Regions from separate parts of the Pseudomonas sp. H1_G08 genome, predicted to be linked through region 1. Evidence: riboswitches for the same ligand, from Rfam matches in the RefSeq annotation. Region 1 holds a riboswitch; the other holds the start of a gene.
What was found. Region 1 has a riboswitch for cobalamin ahead of AB4N85_RS06970 (CbtB domain-containing protein). Riboswitches for the same ligand answer to the same signal wherever they lie in the genome.
Positions count from the first base shown of each region.

Region 2: it holds a riboswitch for cobalamin, as region 1 does, so the genes downstream of both, cobO (cob(I)yrinic acid a,c-diamide adenosyltransferase) here and AB4N85_RS06970 (CbtB domain-containing protein) in region 1, are expected to answer to the same signal.

Region 1 covers NZ_CP162822.1:1,536,626-1,543,795, reverse strand. Annotated here, with positions in the region: gene cobN (cobaltochelatase subunit CobN) at 1-1,555, opposite strand, end outside; gene cobW (cobalamin biosynthesis protein CobW) at 1,558-2,622, opposite strand; cobalamin riboswitch at 2,722-2,933, opposite strand; cobalamin riboswitch at 3,841-4,059, shown strand; gene AB4N85_RS06970 (CbtB domain-containing protein) at 4,183-4,380, shown strand; gene AB4N85_RS06965 (CbtA family protein) at 4,392-5,093, shown strand; gene AB4N85_RS06960 (cobalamin biosynthesis protein) at 5,090-5,503, shown strand; gene cobM (precorrin-4 C(11)-methyltransferase) at 5,582-6,328, shown strand; gene nfuA (Fe-S biogenesis protein NfuA) at 6,473-7,057, opposite strand; gene AB4N85_RS06945 (fatty acid cis/trans isomerase) at 7,161-7,170, opposite strand, start outside.
Region 2 covers NZ_CP162822.1:725,919-733,088, forward strand. Annotated here, with positions in the region: gene AB4N85_RS03360 (PQQ-dependent sugar dehydrogenase) at 1-1,246, opposite strand, end outside; gene AB4N85_RS03365 (hypothetical protein) at 1,313-1,897, opposite strand; cobalamin riboswitch at 2,060-2,289, shown strand; gene cobO (cob(I)yrinic acid a,c-diamide adenosyltransferase) at 2,373-2,984, shown strand; gene AB4N85_RS03375 (cobyrinate a,c-diamide synthase) at 2,981-4,381, shown strand; gene bluB (5,6-dimethylbenzimidazole synthase) at 4,378-5,028, shown strand; gene cbiB (adenosylcobinamide-phosphate synthase CbiB) at 5,025-5,933, shown strand; gene cobD (threonine-phosphate decarboxylase CobD) at 5,926-6,918, shown strand; gene AB4N85_RS03395 (cobyric acid synthase) at 6,915-7,170, shown strand, end outside.

The DNA of each region.
Region 1 (7,170 bases):
CCGCGCTCGGATCGACCTGATAACCCCGCGCCGGCTGAATGCCGACAAAGGTCAGACCGAAACGCAGACCGGCGATCATCAGCCGGCCGTCGCGACACATCGGATCGTTGTGTGGCGATCCCCAACGCTCGAGTACCTCGGCGCGATTCGCCTGCGGCAGTGCATTGAACATTGCCAGGTAATCGTCCATCGTCAGGCTCTGCTGGCACGGGCGCAGGTCGAGACTGTCGAGGTCGTTGCTGACACCGCCGAGCAATTGCTGGATCAGCTCGGTGCCGCTATCGGGCAACTCGGCCGTGACCGGATAACCCTCTTCGCGCAAAGCGCGGAGGATGTTCAGCGCCGCCGCTGGCGTATCGAGGCCGACACCGTTGCCGATGCGGCCGTCGCGGGTCGGGTAGTTGGCGAGGATCAGCGCGATGCGTTTTTCGCCATTGGGCACCCGCCCCAGAGCAATCCAGCGCCGCGCCAGTTCGGCGACGAAATCCATGCGTTCAGGTTGGGCGCGATAACAGACCACATCGGACTGGCTGCGCTCGCTGCGCCAGGCCAGATCCTTGAAGCTGATCGGGCGGCTGATGATGCGTCCGTCAAGTTCGGGCAAAGCAATGTGCATCGCCAGATCGCGCGGCCCGAGGCCCTGCTCGCTGTCGCGCCAGCCAGGCTCGTTGTCCTGGGCGCAGATCGCTTGAATCACCGGGATGTTGCGGCGAAACGGGCGCAGATGCGGCGCCTCGGGACTCGATTGGGCAAAACCGGTGGTGTTGAGAATCACCCCCGCCTCGACTTCATCCAGCCAGTCCTCGACCACCGACAAGCAACCGGGTTCTTTCAGACTGGCCACCGCGATCGGCAGCGGATTGAGCCCGGCTGCCTGCAAACGCTGACAGAACACATCGATGAACGCCGTGTTCGCCGCCTGCAAATGCGAGCGATAAAACAACAACGCCGCCACCGGTTGATCGGGCAGCCATTCGGCTTGCCAGTCACTCAGGGCAGCGCTGTTTTTCTGTGGGTGATAAATCGCCGTGCGTGGCAGGGTTTGCGGCTCGTTCCACGGGTAATCGCGGGCGAACCATTGGTTGCCCAGGCAACGGAAGAAATCCAGCGCGTTACCCATGCCGCCCTGACGCAGGAATTGCCAGAATCGATCGCGCACTTCGGCGCTGGCCGTGCTCAAGTCGCTGAGTTCGGGGTCCGGGCGGTCATCGCCGGGCACCAGGATCAGTTGCACGCCGCGTTCGGACAACTCGACCAGCCGCTCGACACCGTAGCGCCAATAGGCGATGCCGCCGTGCAGTGAGATCAGAATGACCTTGGCGTGGCGCAGCACTTCGTCGACATACAGATCGACCGAGGCATGATTCTGCACCTGCATCGGGTTGGCCAGACGCAGGCTCGGATAGTCATCGGGCAGTTGCTGCGCAGCCTCCGCGAGCAGCGCCAGGCTGGAATCGCCGCTGCACAGGATCACCAGCTCGGCGGGGGTTTGTCCGAGATCGGCAATGTTGTCGTCCGAGACGAATCCGCCGGGCTGGGTCCTGAGCAGGTGCATGGCTAAACGCTGAGCGCAGCGCGCAATTGCGCTTCGAGTTGTGCCGCATCAAGCTCCTGACCGATGAGCACCAGACGCGTGACGCGCGCTTCGTCGGCGCCCCACTGGCGGTCGAAATGCTTGTCGAAACGCGTGCCCACGCCCTGGATCAGCAGACGCATTGGTTTGTTCGGGATGGCCGCGAAACCTTTGACGCGCAGGATGCCGTGCTGCACCACCAGTTGCGTCAGCGCGTCGAGCAGCAAGCTTTCGTCGGCTTGCGGCAATTCGATGGAGATCGAATCGAAGGCGTCGTGATCGTGGTCGTCGTCATCACCGTCATGGTGATGATCGTGGTGGCTGTGGCGGCTGTCGATATGTTCTTCAGAGCCGGCACCGAGACCGATCAGCACGTCCAGCGGCAGGCGGCCGTTGCTGGCTTCGATGATTTTCACTGCTGGCGGCAGCTCTTCGGCGACTTCAGCGCGTACGCGAGCCAGATCTTCCGGGCTGGTCTGGTCGGCTTTGTTGAGGATGACCAGGTCAGCGCTGGCCAGTTGATCGGCGAACAATTCGTGCAGCGGCGACTCGTGATCAAGGTTCGGATCGAGTTTGCGCTGGGCATCGACCTGATCCGGGAACGCAGCGAATGTGCCTGCGGCGACCGCCGGGCTATCGACCACGGTGATGACTGCGTCGACGGTGCAGGCACTGCGAATTTCCGGCCACTGGAAGGCTTGCACCAGCGGTTTTGGCAGGGCTAGGCCCGAGGTTTCAATAAGGATGTGGTCGAGATCGCCGCGACGGGCAACCAGCTCGCGCATCACCGGGAAGAATTCTTCCTGCACCGTGCAGCACAGGCAGCCGTTGGCCAGCTCATAAACGCGGCCGCTGGCCTCTTCTTCGGTGCAGCCGATGGTGCATTGCTTGAGGATTTCACCGTCGATGCCCAGCTCGCCAAACTCGTTGACGATCACCGCGATGCGCCGGCCCTGAGCGTTGTCGAGCATGTGCCGCAGCAGCGTGGTTTTGCCCGAACCGAGGAAACCGGTGACGATGGTGACGGGGAGTTTGGCCAGTGTTTTCATCGGTATGCCCTTTGGCAAGCGGCGGGCATACGGGACGAGAACCGGCAGCGCGCATGCACGCCGGAAGCATTCGCCACCGGATCACCCCGCCCGGTTGTAGTGAGAATCTGTGACGAGGCAGGTCTCCTGGCTGACGGCGTTCAGGCGTTGGGCCTGGCGTCCATTGCGCCTTCCCGCTGGCTCATCGGTTGAGCTGGCAGTGGCGTGGCAACGAACATCACCGTTCACAGTTGCGGGGGCAGCCGCGGCTTTGACCGCGTTCCCTTCTTAGCTTCGGCGAGTGCCGAAGAACCTCGAAAGCGCAAGGCTACGCATGGGTCCGTCGTGGGTCAATGGTCGGTGAGTCTGAAACTGGGGGTATATCCGTTGCTGCGGTAACGGCTTCTTATGGTTTCGCTCTTACAGCGAGTCCCTTTTTCAAACGCCGGAGTGCCGGCCCAGCAAAAAGGAACCAAAAGGCTTTGCCCCGGCGTACGGCCCGCTCGCTGGAGCTGGGGTACCTTCGTTACGGGACCGATCCGGGCGCAGCGGCTACGGTTTGCTTCGCTGCACCTCCTTCCGCTGTGTACGACTGCGTCGTACGGTCGCTGCGCTCCCACCCCCGGATCGATCCCGTAACGAAGCCTGCCGAAGGGGCGAAAGATCAAAAGCCAGAGCAAAAGCAAAGGCAAAAGCAAAAGATCGCAGCCTTCGGCAGCTCCTACAGTTGGATCGCGCACCAGCTCAAGAACAGGTCGGATGTCAGGCCGCCTTCGCGAGCAGGCTCGCTCCCACAAAAGCAAAAGCAAAAGCAAAGCAGCGCAGCTGCCCGCGGCGCAGCCGCCCCACTCAACAATGAGCGCAAGCTCGAGTGCTCTTGATCTTGATCCACCGGCGACGTCGGAAGGCTGAGTGGAGGGATTGATCCGGGCGTGGGAGCGCAGCGACCGTTCGACGAAGTCGAACACAGCGGAAGGAGGTGCAGCGAAGCAAACCGGAGCCGCTGCGCCCGGATCAGTCCCGGAGCGAAGGAACCCGAGCCTGCGAGGGCCGAACGTAGGAGCAAGCCTTTTTGGGTACTTTTTCGGCGTTTGGAAAAAGTGCCTCGCCGTAAAGGCGAAACCGTAATCAGCAACACCCGCAGCAACGGATATACACACAAAAACACCCGAAAAAAAGCCCCCCCCGCAGCAACGGATCCGCCCCCGGAAATTGACTAAAAACCCAAACCCATGTTCTCCTGCACACCTTGTTACGGGTGCCCTTCACAGGGTGAAACGGGAAACCGGTGAATCATGTGCTTTACTCAAAGCCATGTCAGTCCGGTGCTGCCCCCGCAACGGTAAGCGAGCGAAGCGTCAGATCCACTGTGCCCCGGCATGGGAAGGTGATGCTTGCAGGTCGGCGACCAGCCAACCCCTCGCGAGCCCGGAGACCGGCCCGCAACACCCAGCGCGCGCAAGCGCCGCTGAACACAAACAAACCCGCGGTGGGCGGGCGCTGTTCGAAATCCCTGCGTGCCCGGCCCGCAGGGATTTTCATGCGCTCTGTTTACCCGCTGACATTTCAGAGGGAAGCGCTATGTCGATCATCAGTAACACCGTCAGCCACACTGACCACATCTCCAGCAGCACCACACTCGGCCAACGCGTCGCCGCCGCCCTCTTCGCCTCGATCCTCGGTGCCAGCCTGGTCTGGTTCGCCGGTTTCTCGCACATCGAAGCGGTGCACAACGCCGCCCACGATACCCGCCACAGCGCCGCGTTCCCGTGCCACTGAGGCCTGCCGAAATGATCAAACGTATCGCGCAAACCGCAGGCTTCACCGGCTTGCTGGCCGCCCTGCTGCTGACCCTGCTGCAGAGTTTCTGGGTATCGCCACTGATTCTGCAGGCCGAAACCTTCGAGAAATCCGAACCGGTCGCGCAAGTCCACGAACACGCCGCCGGCACCGCCGCCCACAGCCATGATGGCGAAGCCTGGGAGCCGGAAGACGGCTGGCAGCGTGTGGTCTCGACCACTGGCGGTAATCTGGTGGTGGCAGTGGGTTTCGCCTTGATGCTCGCCGGCCTGTACACCTTGCGCGCGCCGACCAAGACCTCGCAAGGGCTGCTCTGGGGTCTGGCCGGTTACGCCACGTTCGTTCTCGCGCCGACCTTGGGCCTGCCACCTGAGTTGCCGGGCACAGCCGCCGCCGATCTGGCTTCGCGGCAGATCTGGTGGATCGGCACTGCCGCTTCGACCGCTGTCGGCCTGGCACTGATCGCTTTCAGCCGTCACTGGCTGATGAAGCTTCTTGGTGTAGCGATTCTCGCCGTGCCGCATGTGATCGGCGCGCCGCAACCGCAGGTGCATTCGATGCTCGCTCCAAAGGCACTGGAAACCCAGTTCAAAATCGCTTCGCAGCTGACCAACGTCGCGTTCTGGCTGGCCTTGGGCCTGATCAGTGCATGGTTGTTCCGCCGCAAAAGCGCAGGCCCATATCAGGCATGACCGATGACCGCGCAGCGCCGACCCTCGTGGTCGGCCTCGGCTGCCAGCGGGGCTGCCCGGCCAGTACGTTGCGTGCGTTACTCGATCAAGCGTTGCAGGCGCACCGCATCGAGCTGCGAGCGGTCAAGGCTTTGGCGAGTATCGACCTCAAGCGCGACGAACCGGGGTTGCTGGAACTGGCCACACAATTGAACCTGCCGCTGCAGTATTTCAACAGTGCCGAACTGGCGCCCTATCAGCAGCGCCTCAGCCATCAATCGCAGATCGCCTTTGAGCGCACCGGCTGCTACGGCGTGGCGGAAAGCGCCGCGCTGGCGCTCGCCGAGCAACTGATTCAGGCGCCGGCGAAACTGCTGATCCACCGGCAGAAATATGCGCAGGCCACGCTGGCATTGGCCGGCGCTGCATAAAATCCCGATAATCCCCGCCATCGATCATGAGCACGCTTCATCTGCAGTGTGCCTGCGCCTCTTCACAAGGATTCAACGATGACCGTCTACTTCATCGGCGCCGGCCCCGGCGACCCGGAACTCATCACCGTCAAAGGCCAACGGCTGATTCGCAGCTGCCCGGTGATTATCTACGCCGGTTCGCTGGTACCCGCAGCGGTGCTGGAAGGTCATCAGGCCGAAATCGTGGCCAATAGCGCTGAACTGCATCTGGAACAGATCATCGATCTGATCAGGACTGCCCATGCCCAAGGCCAGGATGTGGCCCGTGTGCATTCCGGAGACCCAAGTCTGTACGGCGCGATTGGTGAGCAGATCCGCTACTTGCGTGAGCTGAACATTCCTTTCGAGATCATTCCGGGCGTAACCGCGACGGCGGCATGCGCAGCGCTGCTGGGCGCCGAGTTGACCCTGCCGGACATTTCGCAAAGCGTGATCCTGACCCGTTACGCCGACAAGACCGCGATGCCCGCCGGCGAAGAACTGGCGAGCCTGGCGCAGCACGGCGCGACCATGGCCATTCATCTGGGGGTCAATCATCTGGAAAAGATACTGGTTGAACTGCTGCCGCATTACGGCGCGGACTGCCCGATTGCCGTTATTCACCGCGCGACATGGCCGGATCAGGACTGGGTGGTAGGTACATTGGCGGACATTGCCGCAAAGGTCGAGGCCAAAGGCTTTCGGCGTACGGCGCTGATCTTGGTTGGCAGGGTGCTGGGCAGCGAGGTGTTCAGCGAGTCTTCGTTGTATCGGGCCGGGCATGCGCATCTTTATCGCCCTTGAAGACGCCTTCGCGAGCAGGCTCGCTCCCACAGGTGATTGCATTTAATTGTGAGAGCGAGCCTGCTCGCGAATGGGGGCGGCAAAAGTTACCCATAAAAAAACGGCGCTCACGGGGCGCCGTTTTTCATGATCGCAGCGAACACCTTAGTAGTAGGCGTTTTCTTTCTGCGTGTGGTCGGTCACGTCGCGAACGCCCTTGAGCTCCGGAATGCGCTCGAGCAAGGTGCGCTCAATGCCTTCTTTCAAGGTTACGTCAGCCTGGCCGCAGCCCTGGCAACCGCCGCCGAACTGCAACACGGCAATGCCGTCCTCGACAACATCGATCAGGCTGACCTGACCGCCGTGACTGGCCAGCCCCGGGTTGATCTCGGTTTGCAGGTAATAGTTGATGCGCTCGTTGACCGGGCTGTCGGCGTTGACCATCGGCACCTTGGCGTTTGGCGCCTTGATGGTCAGCTGGCCGCCCATGCGGTCGGTGGCGTAATCAACGACCGCGTCATCAAGAAACGCTTCGCTGAAGGAATCGATGTAGGCGGTGAAGCTTTTCAGCCCCAGCGCGGTGTCTTCAGGCTTCTCTTCGCCCGGCTTGCAGTAGGCAATGCAGGTTTCGGCGTACTGGGTACCAGGCTGGGTAATGAAAACGCGGATGCCGATGCCCGGGGTGTTCTGCTTGGAGAGCAGATCGGCCAGGTAATCATGGGCGGCGTCAGTAATGGTAATAGCGGTCATAAAAACTCCTCGCAGGCGTGGGCGCAGTTTACGCCAATCGGCGCGGCTGACAAAGTCCTAGTATTTTTGTCGGGAAAGAATCTCGTAACACGCCTGCGAATCATCAAAGGTTC
Region 2 (7,170 bases), 810 kb from region 1:
GATCGATGACCACGCCAACTGGGCGGCCCAGCGCATTGTCGTCCTTGTCGAGGAAACCGGTCAGCACATCCACCGGCTGCCCGGTCGGTTTGCCGCCAGTGAACGGTACGAAAATCACCTTGTAGCCACTGTGCGGTTTGCGGTTCCACGAGCCGTGTTGGCCAATGAATGCGCCTTCCTTGAATTGCGCCGGCAAGCGGTTGCCCTCGGCGAAGGTCAGGCCCAGCGAAGCGGTGTGCGGACCGACCGCGTAATCCGGAGCGATGGCCTTGGCCACCAGATCAGGATTCTGCGGTTTGACCCGCACATCGACGTGCTGGCCGTAGTAGCTGAACGGCCAGCCATAGAAGCCGCCGTCCTTGACCGAGGTGATGTAGTCCGGCACCAGATCGCTGCCGATTTCGTCACGCTCGTTGACTGCTGTCCACAATGCGCCGCTGGTAGGTTCCCAGGCGAGGCCGTTGGGGTTGCGGATACCCGAGGCGAAGATCCGGTGATTGCCGGTCGCACGATCCACTTCCCAGATCGCCGCGCGGCCTTCTTCCTGATCCAGACCGTTTTCGCCGACGTTACTGTTCGAGCCGACGGTGACGTAGAGCTTGTTGCCGTCCTTGCTGGCGATGACGTTTTTGGTCCAGTGGTGATTCAGCGTGCCGCCGGGCAAGTCGACGACTTTGATCGGTTGGGTCTTGATCTCGGTGGCGCCCGGCTCGTAGTTGAAGCGCAGCAGGCGGTCGGTGTCGGCAACGTACAAATCGTTGCCGACCAGCGTCATGCCAAACGGCGAATTGAGGTTCTGCAGGAACACCGTGCGGGTTTCTGCGACGCCGTCGTGGTCGGCATCACGCAGCAGGGTGATGCGGTTCGGGCTGGGCACGCCGGCGCCGGCCTTGCCCATGACTTTCTTCATCACCCAGCCACGAATGCCTTTGCTGTCATCGGGCTTGGGCGGCGCATTGGTCTCCGCCACCAGCACATCGCCGTTGGGCAGCACGTAGAGCCAGCGCGGGTGATCAAGGCCTTCGGCAAACGCGGCGACCTGGGTGCCGGCCGCTGCGGTCGGTTTCGCGCCGTCCGGCCAGCCCACCGCCGGGGCGATGTTGACTGTCGGGATCAGCGTCTTGTTCGGTTCGGGCAGTTTCGGTGACGGGCCGGTGCCGTCGGAGACTTGCAGGCTGGAGGTTTCACCGCAGGCGGCGAGCCCGCCAGCGACGGCGATGATAAGAGCGAGTTGGGCCTTGCGCATTGCTGATCTTCCCTATGAATGCATTCCTAAACATAGAGGAGGGCGCAGGCCCGATGGTTCAACTGCTCAACCGCGGGCTTCCTTGAACAGCATGGCGATGCCCGGATGATAGTTGCCCGCGTCGCTGTGCAATTTGCGATAGGCGTAGGGGAAATACCAGGCCACGGCGCAGGTGTGTTCCTTTTGCAGGTCGTCGACCATGTCCTGCAATTCTTCGGGGCTGGCGCTGTGCTGAGGTTTTTGCGGAGCAACAAAGAGGCAGCCGAGCTTGAGATCGCTGGCGTAGCTGATGCGCTTGGCATCAGCGGTGACGTCGAGCAGTGCCTGGGTCAGGTTGAGGTTGTTGACCCGTGGCCAGCGTTGCGTGGCCTGAATGAACGCGCGGTCTTCGGCGCCGGCAATCAGCAGGTCGGCGCGAGCATTGCGTTCGCCTTCTTCGTTCTGTTTGCGCGTGGCCGTGTCGTTCAGCGTGACCATTTCATCCATCCACGCCGCTGCCGCGAGCAGGCCGAGATTGGCTTTCTCGTCGTGCCAATATGGCGTGTCGTTGTCGCCGCGAACGGTGTTGTAGCGATCGATACAGTCAAACCAGCGTTCCAGCACCGGGCGCAGGAATTCCAGGCGCGGGTTGCTGATGATCATGCCTTGCATCGTCGTCATCCTTATTGTTGTAGTGGGCTTTTCGGGAAAAGCATGGCTCTTTGATATCACTTGTCGCAGTCTGGCACAAGATTGCCGCTGCACAATGGATCAGCGGCAGTTATTCGCGCGCAAAGCGCCTCTTCAATTGACGCTCCACCCCCAACCCTCTAACCTTCGCCGCTTGTTTCAGGTGCTCTGTGGCCCCGCGTCGACAGAGTGAAACAGGGAAGCCGGTGAGGGTGGTCTTCAAGCGAAGCCACGACGATCCCGGCGCTGCCCCCGCAACGGTAAATGAGTGAAAACTGCGCCTTGAGCCACTGCCTCGAAAGAAGCGGGAAGGCGCGCAGTCCGGCGAAACGCCGCTCATGAGCCCGGAGACCGGCCTGATCCATCTCAGCGGCATCACGGTGGGCGATGCCAGGCTTTTTGCCGTCTATTCTTGTGCCTGCCCGCCGTTATCCAGCCTCAACGGAGAGCTCCCCCCATGACTGATTCCCCCGAGCGTGACGAACGCCATCTGGCGCGCATGCAGCGCAAGAAAGCCGTGATCGACGAACGCATCGCCAGCTCGCCCGACGAATGTGGCCTGGTGTTGGTGCTGACCGGCAATGGCAAAGGCAAGAGCAGCTCGGCGTTCGGCATGCTCGCCCGCGCGATGGGCCACGGCATGCAGTGCGGCGTTGTGCAGTTCATCAAAGGCCGCAACAGCACAGGCGAAGAATTGTTTTTCCGCCGCTTCCCCGAGCAGGTGCGTTTCCACGTCATGGGCGAAGGCTTCACCTGGGAAACCCAGGATCGTCAGCGCGACATCGCCGCTGCGACCGCCGCTTGGGAAGTCTCGCGCGAATTGTTGCGCGACCCTTCGATCGGTCTGGTAGTGCTCGATGAGTTGAACATCGCCCTCAAGCACGGCTACCTCGATCTCGATCAGGTGCTCAGCGATTTGCAAGCGCGCCCGCCGATGCAGCACGTGGTGGTCACCGGTCGCGGCGCCAAGCCGGAAATGATCGAGATGGGCGACACGGTTACCGAGATGGGCATGCTCAAGCACGCCTTTCAGGCCGGGATCAAAGCGCAGAAAGGCGTCGAACTTTGAAGCAACCACGTCACTGCCCGGCGGTGTTGATCGCCGCGCCGGCCTCCGGTCAGGGCAAGACCACCGTCACCGCCGCACTCGCCCGTTTGCATCGCAACCAAGGGCGCAAGGTGCGCGTGTTCAAATGCGGTCCGGACTTTCTCGACCCGATGATCCTCGAGCGCGCGAGCGGTGCGCCGGTGTATCAACTGGACATGTGGATGGTCGGCGAGCAGGAAAGTCGCCGGCTGTTGTGGGAAGCCGCCGCCGAGGCTGACCTGATTCTGATCGAGGGCGTGATGGGCCTTTTCGACGGCACGCCATCCAGCGCTGATCTGGCGCGCCACTTCGGTGTGCCGGTGCTCGGCGTGATCGATGGCACCGCCATGGCGCAGACCTTTGGCGCCTTGGCGCTGGGCCTGGCCAAGTATCAGCCGGACTTGCCGTTCGCTGGCGTGCTGGCCAACCGCGTCGGCACCTTGCGCCATGCGCAATTACTCGAAGGCAGCCTCACCGAAGGTCTGCGCTGGTACGGTGCGCTGTCCCGCGAAACCGGTATCGAATTGCCGAGCCGCCACCTCGGCCTGGTTCAGGCCAGCGAATTGAATGATCTGGATCTGCGCCTCGACGCGGCCGCCGATGCGCTGGCCAGCAGTTGCGAGGTCGCGCTGCCACCGGCCGTTGAATTCGCCGGGCCTGACGTCATCGCCGCCGAGCCTCTATTAAAAGGTGTGCGCATCGCCGTTGCCCGCGATGAAGCCTTTGCCTTCACCTATGGCGCCAGTCTCGATCTGCTGCGGGCGATGGGCGCCGAATTGCGCTTCTTCTCGCCGATTCGCGACACCCGATTGCCCGAGGCGGACAGCCTGTATCTGCCGGGCGGCTATCCAGAGCTGCATCACGTCGCGCTGGCGCAAAACGCCTCAATGCTGGCGGCGATCCGCGCGCACCATGCGGCGGGCAAGCCGTTGCTCGCCGAGTGTGGCGGCATGCTTTATCTGCTTGATTCGCTGACCGACGTGGAAGGCACCCGTGCTGAGCTGGTCGGTTTGCTCAAGGGCGAGGCGGTGATGCAGAAGCGTCTGGCGGCGCTGGCGTTGCAGGCGGTTGAGCTGCCGGAAGGTTCCTTGCGTGGGCATACCTATCATCATTCCCTGACCACCACAGAGCTGACGCCGATTGCCCGGGGGGTGAGTCCTAATGGCGGGCGTGGGGCCGAGGCGGTTTATCGCGAGGGGCGGATGACGGCTTCTTATGTGCATTTTTATTTCCCGTCGAATCCGACTGCGATTGCCGCATTGTTTGCGCCAGATCGTGAGGCCGCCTTCGCGAGCAAGCTCGCTCCCACAGTGAATGGTGAGCTTCCTGAAGAAATGCGATCTCCTGTGGGAGCTGGCTTGCCAGCGATGGGGCCATGACCGACAACACCTTCTCCGAAGCCGAGCGCGCAGCGGTCTACAAGGCAATCGCCGAGCGCCGCGACATGCGCCACTTCACCGGCGGCAGCGTCGAGCCGCAACTGCTGCGTCGTCTGCTCGAAGCCGCTCATCAAGCGCCAAGCGTCGGCCTGATGCAGCCGTGGCGCTTCATTCGTATCAGCGATCGTGCTTTGCGCGGGCAGATCCGCGATCTCGTCGAAGACGAACGTATCCGCACCGCCGAAGCCCTTGGCGAGCGCAGCGATGAGTTCATGCAGCTCAAGGTCGAAGGCATCAACGATTGCGCCGAAGTGTTGGTGGCGGCGCTGATGGACGATCGCGAGAAACACATTTTCGGTCGGCGCACGTTGCCGGAAATGGACATGGCTTCGCTGTCCTGCGCGATCCAGAATCTGTGGCTGGCCTCCCGCGCTGAAGGTCTGGGCATGGGCTGGGTCTCGCTGTTCGAGCCGCAGGCCCTGGCGGATTTGCTCAAATTGCCGGCCGGTGCCAAGCCGCTGGCGGTGTTGTGTCTCGGCCCGGTCAAGGAATTCTATCCGGCGCCGATGCTGGTACTTGAAGGCTGGGCGCAGGCGCGACCGCTGAACGAGTTGCTGTACGACAATTATTGGGGAGTGAGTCAATGAGTGTGGCGTTGCTGAGTGTCGCCGCAGTAGCGCTGGATGCGCTGCTCGGTGAACCGAAACGCTGGCATCCGCTGGTGGCGTTCGGCAATTTTGCCGGGCGCATCGAGCAACGCTTCAACGCTGGCGGTCGTGGCTGGCGCAGCCATGGCGTGACCGCGTGGGTTATCGCGGTACTGCCGCTGACCTTGCTCGCCACGGCATTTTCCTGGGCGCCCTATGTCGGCTGGATTGTCGAGATTCTCGCGCTGTATTGCGCACTCGGCATGCGCAGCCTCGACGAACATGTCGCACCGGTCGCGGCTGCGTTGCGCGCCGATGATCTGGACGAGGCGCGCAAGCGCGTCGGCTATCTGGTCAGCCGCCAGACCAATGAACTGGACAGCAACGCCGTGGCCCGCGCCGCGACTGAGTCGGTGCTGGAGAACGGCAGCGATGCAGTGTTCGCTGCGCTGTTCTGGTTTGTCGTCGCCGGCGCGCCGGGCGTGGTCCTGTATCGCTTGAGCAATACCCTCGATGCGATGTGGGGTTATCGCAACGAACGCTTCGAGCGTTTCGGCTGGGCGGCGGCGAAAATCGACGACGTGTTGAACTACATTCCTGCGCGTCTGGTGGCGTTGACCTACGCGCTGCTCGGCAAAACCCGACTCGCGCTCAAATGCTGGCGCACCCAGGCGCCGCAGTGGGACAGCCCCAACGCCGGCCCGGTGATGGCGGCCGGTGCCGGTGCGCTGGGCGTCGAGTTGGGTGGCCCGGCGATCTATCACGGCGAACTGCATGAGCGCCCGCAACTGGGCGAAGGTGCGCCGGCAGATGCCGATTCCATTGACCGTGGCTGGCAATTGGTCCAGCGCGGCGTATGGTTATGGCTGCTGATGCTTTGCCTGGGGGCGGAATTATATGCTTGAGCACGGTGGCCGGTTGCGCAAGGCTGCACTCGATTACGGGATTGCCGAAGCCGACTGGCTCGACCTGTCCAGCGGCCTCGCGCCATGGCCGTTCCCGATCCCGGAGATCCCGCTGCGCGCTTGGGCGCGCTTGCCGGAAACCGATGACGGACTGGAACAGGCCGCCTGCGATTATTACGGCGCCGCGCAGGTGCTACCGGTCGCCGGCTCGCAAATGGCTATCCAGTTGCTACCGCGTCTGCGCCGGGCCGGCAAGGTCGGCGTGTTGTCGCCGTGCTATGCCGAGCATGCCGAAGCCTGGCGGCGCAGCGGTTACATCGTCCGTGAAGTGCTCGAGCAGGAAGTCGAGTTCTTTCTCGACAGTCTCGATGTGCTGGTGGTGGTCAATCCGAACAATCCGACCGGCCTCAGCCTGACCCCGGCACGCCTGCTCGACTGGCATGCGCGGCTGGCGCAACGTGGCGGCTGGCTGGTAGTCGACGAAGCGTTTATGGACAACACGCCGCAACTGAGCCTGGCGCCCTATGCGCATCAGGTCGGGCTGGTGGTGTTGCGTTCGTTCGGCAAGTTTTTCGGTCTGGCCGGGGTGCGCCTCGGTTTCGTTCTGGCCGAGCGCAAGTTGCTCAAACTGCTCGCCGAACAGGTCGGGCCGTGGGCGGTGAGCGGGCCGACGCGGGTGCTCGGTACGGCGTGCCTGCAAGACACCGAGGGTCACACTCGTCAGCGGATTCGCAGCGATGAAGCGAGCGAACGGCTGGCGGCGCTGCTGACCCGTTGCGGTTTTGCACCGCAGGGTGGCTGCGCACTGTTTCAGTGGCTGATCACCGAGCACGCCGAAGCGCTGCACGAATTCCTCGCCCGGCGCGGCATCCTCCTGCGCCTGTTCAGCCACAACAGCAGCGTGCGTTTCGGCCTGCCAGCGGATGCCGCGCAAGCGCTGCGTCTCGAACAGGCTTTGCAAGCTTTCACCAAGGACCATCCATGACCACTCTGATGGTGCAAGGCACCACGTCCGATGCCGGCAAAAGCACTTTGGTGACGGCGTTGTGCCGCTGGGCCACCCGCCAGGGCGTGGCGGTGGTGCCGTTCAAACCGCAGAACATGGCGCTCAACAGCGCAGTCACCGCTGACGGCGGCGAGATCGGCCGCGCGCAGGCAGTGCAGGCGCAAGCGGCCTTTCTCGAACCCCACACCGACATGAACCCGGTATTGCTCAAACCCAACAGCGACACCGGCG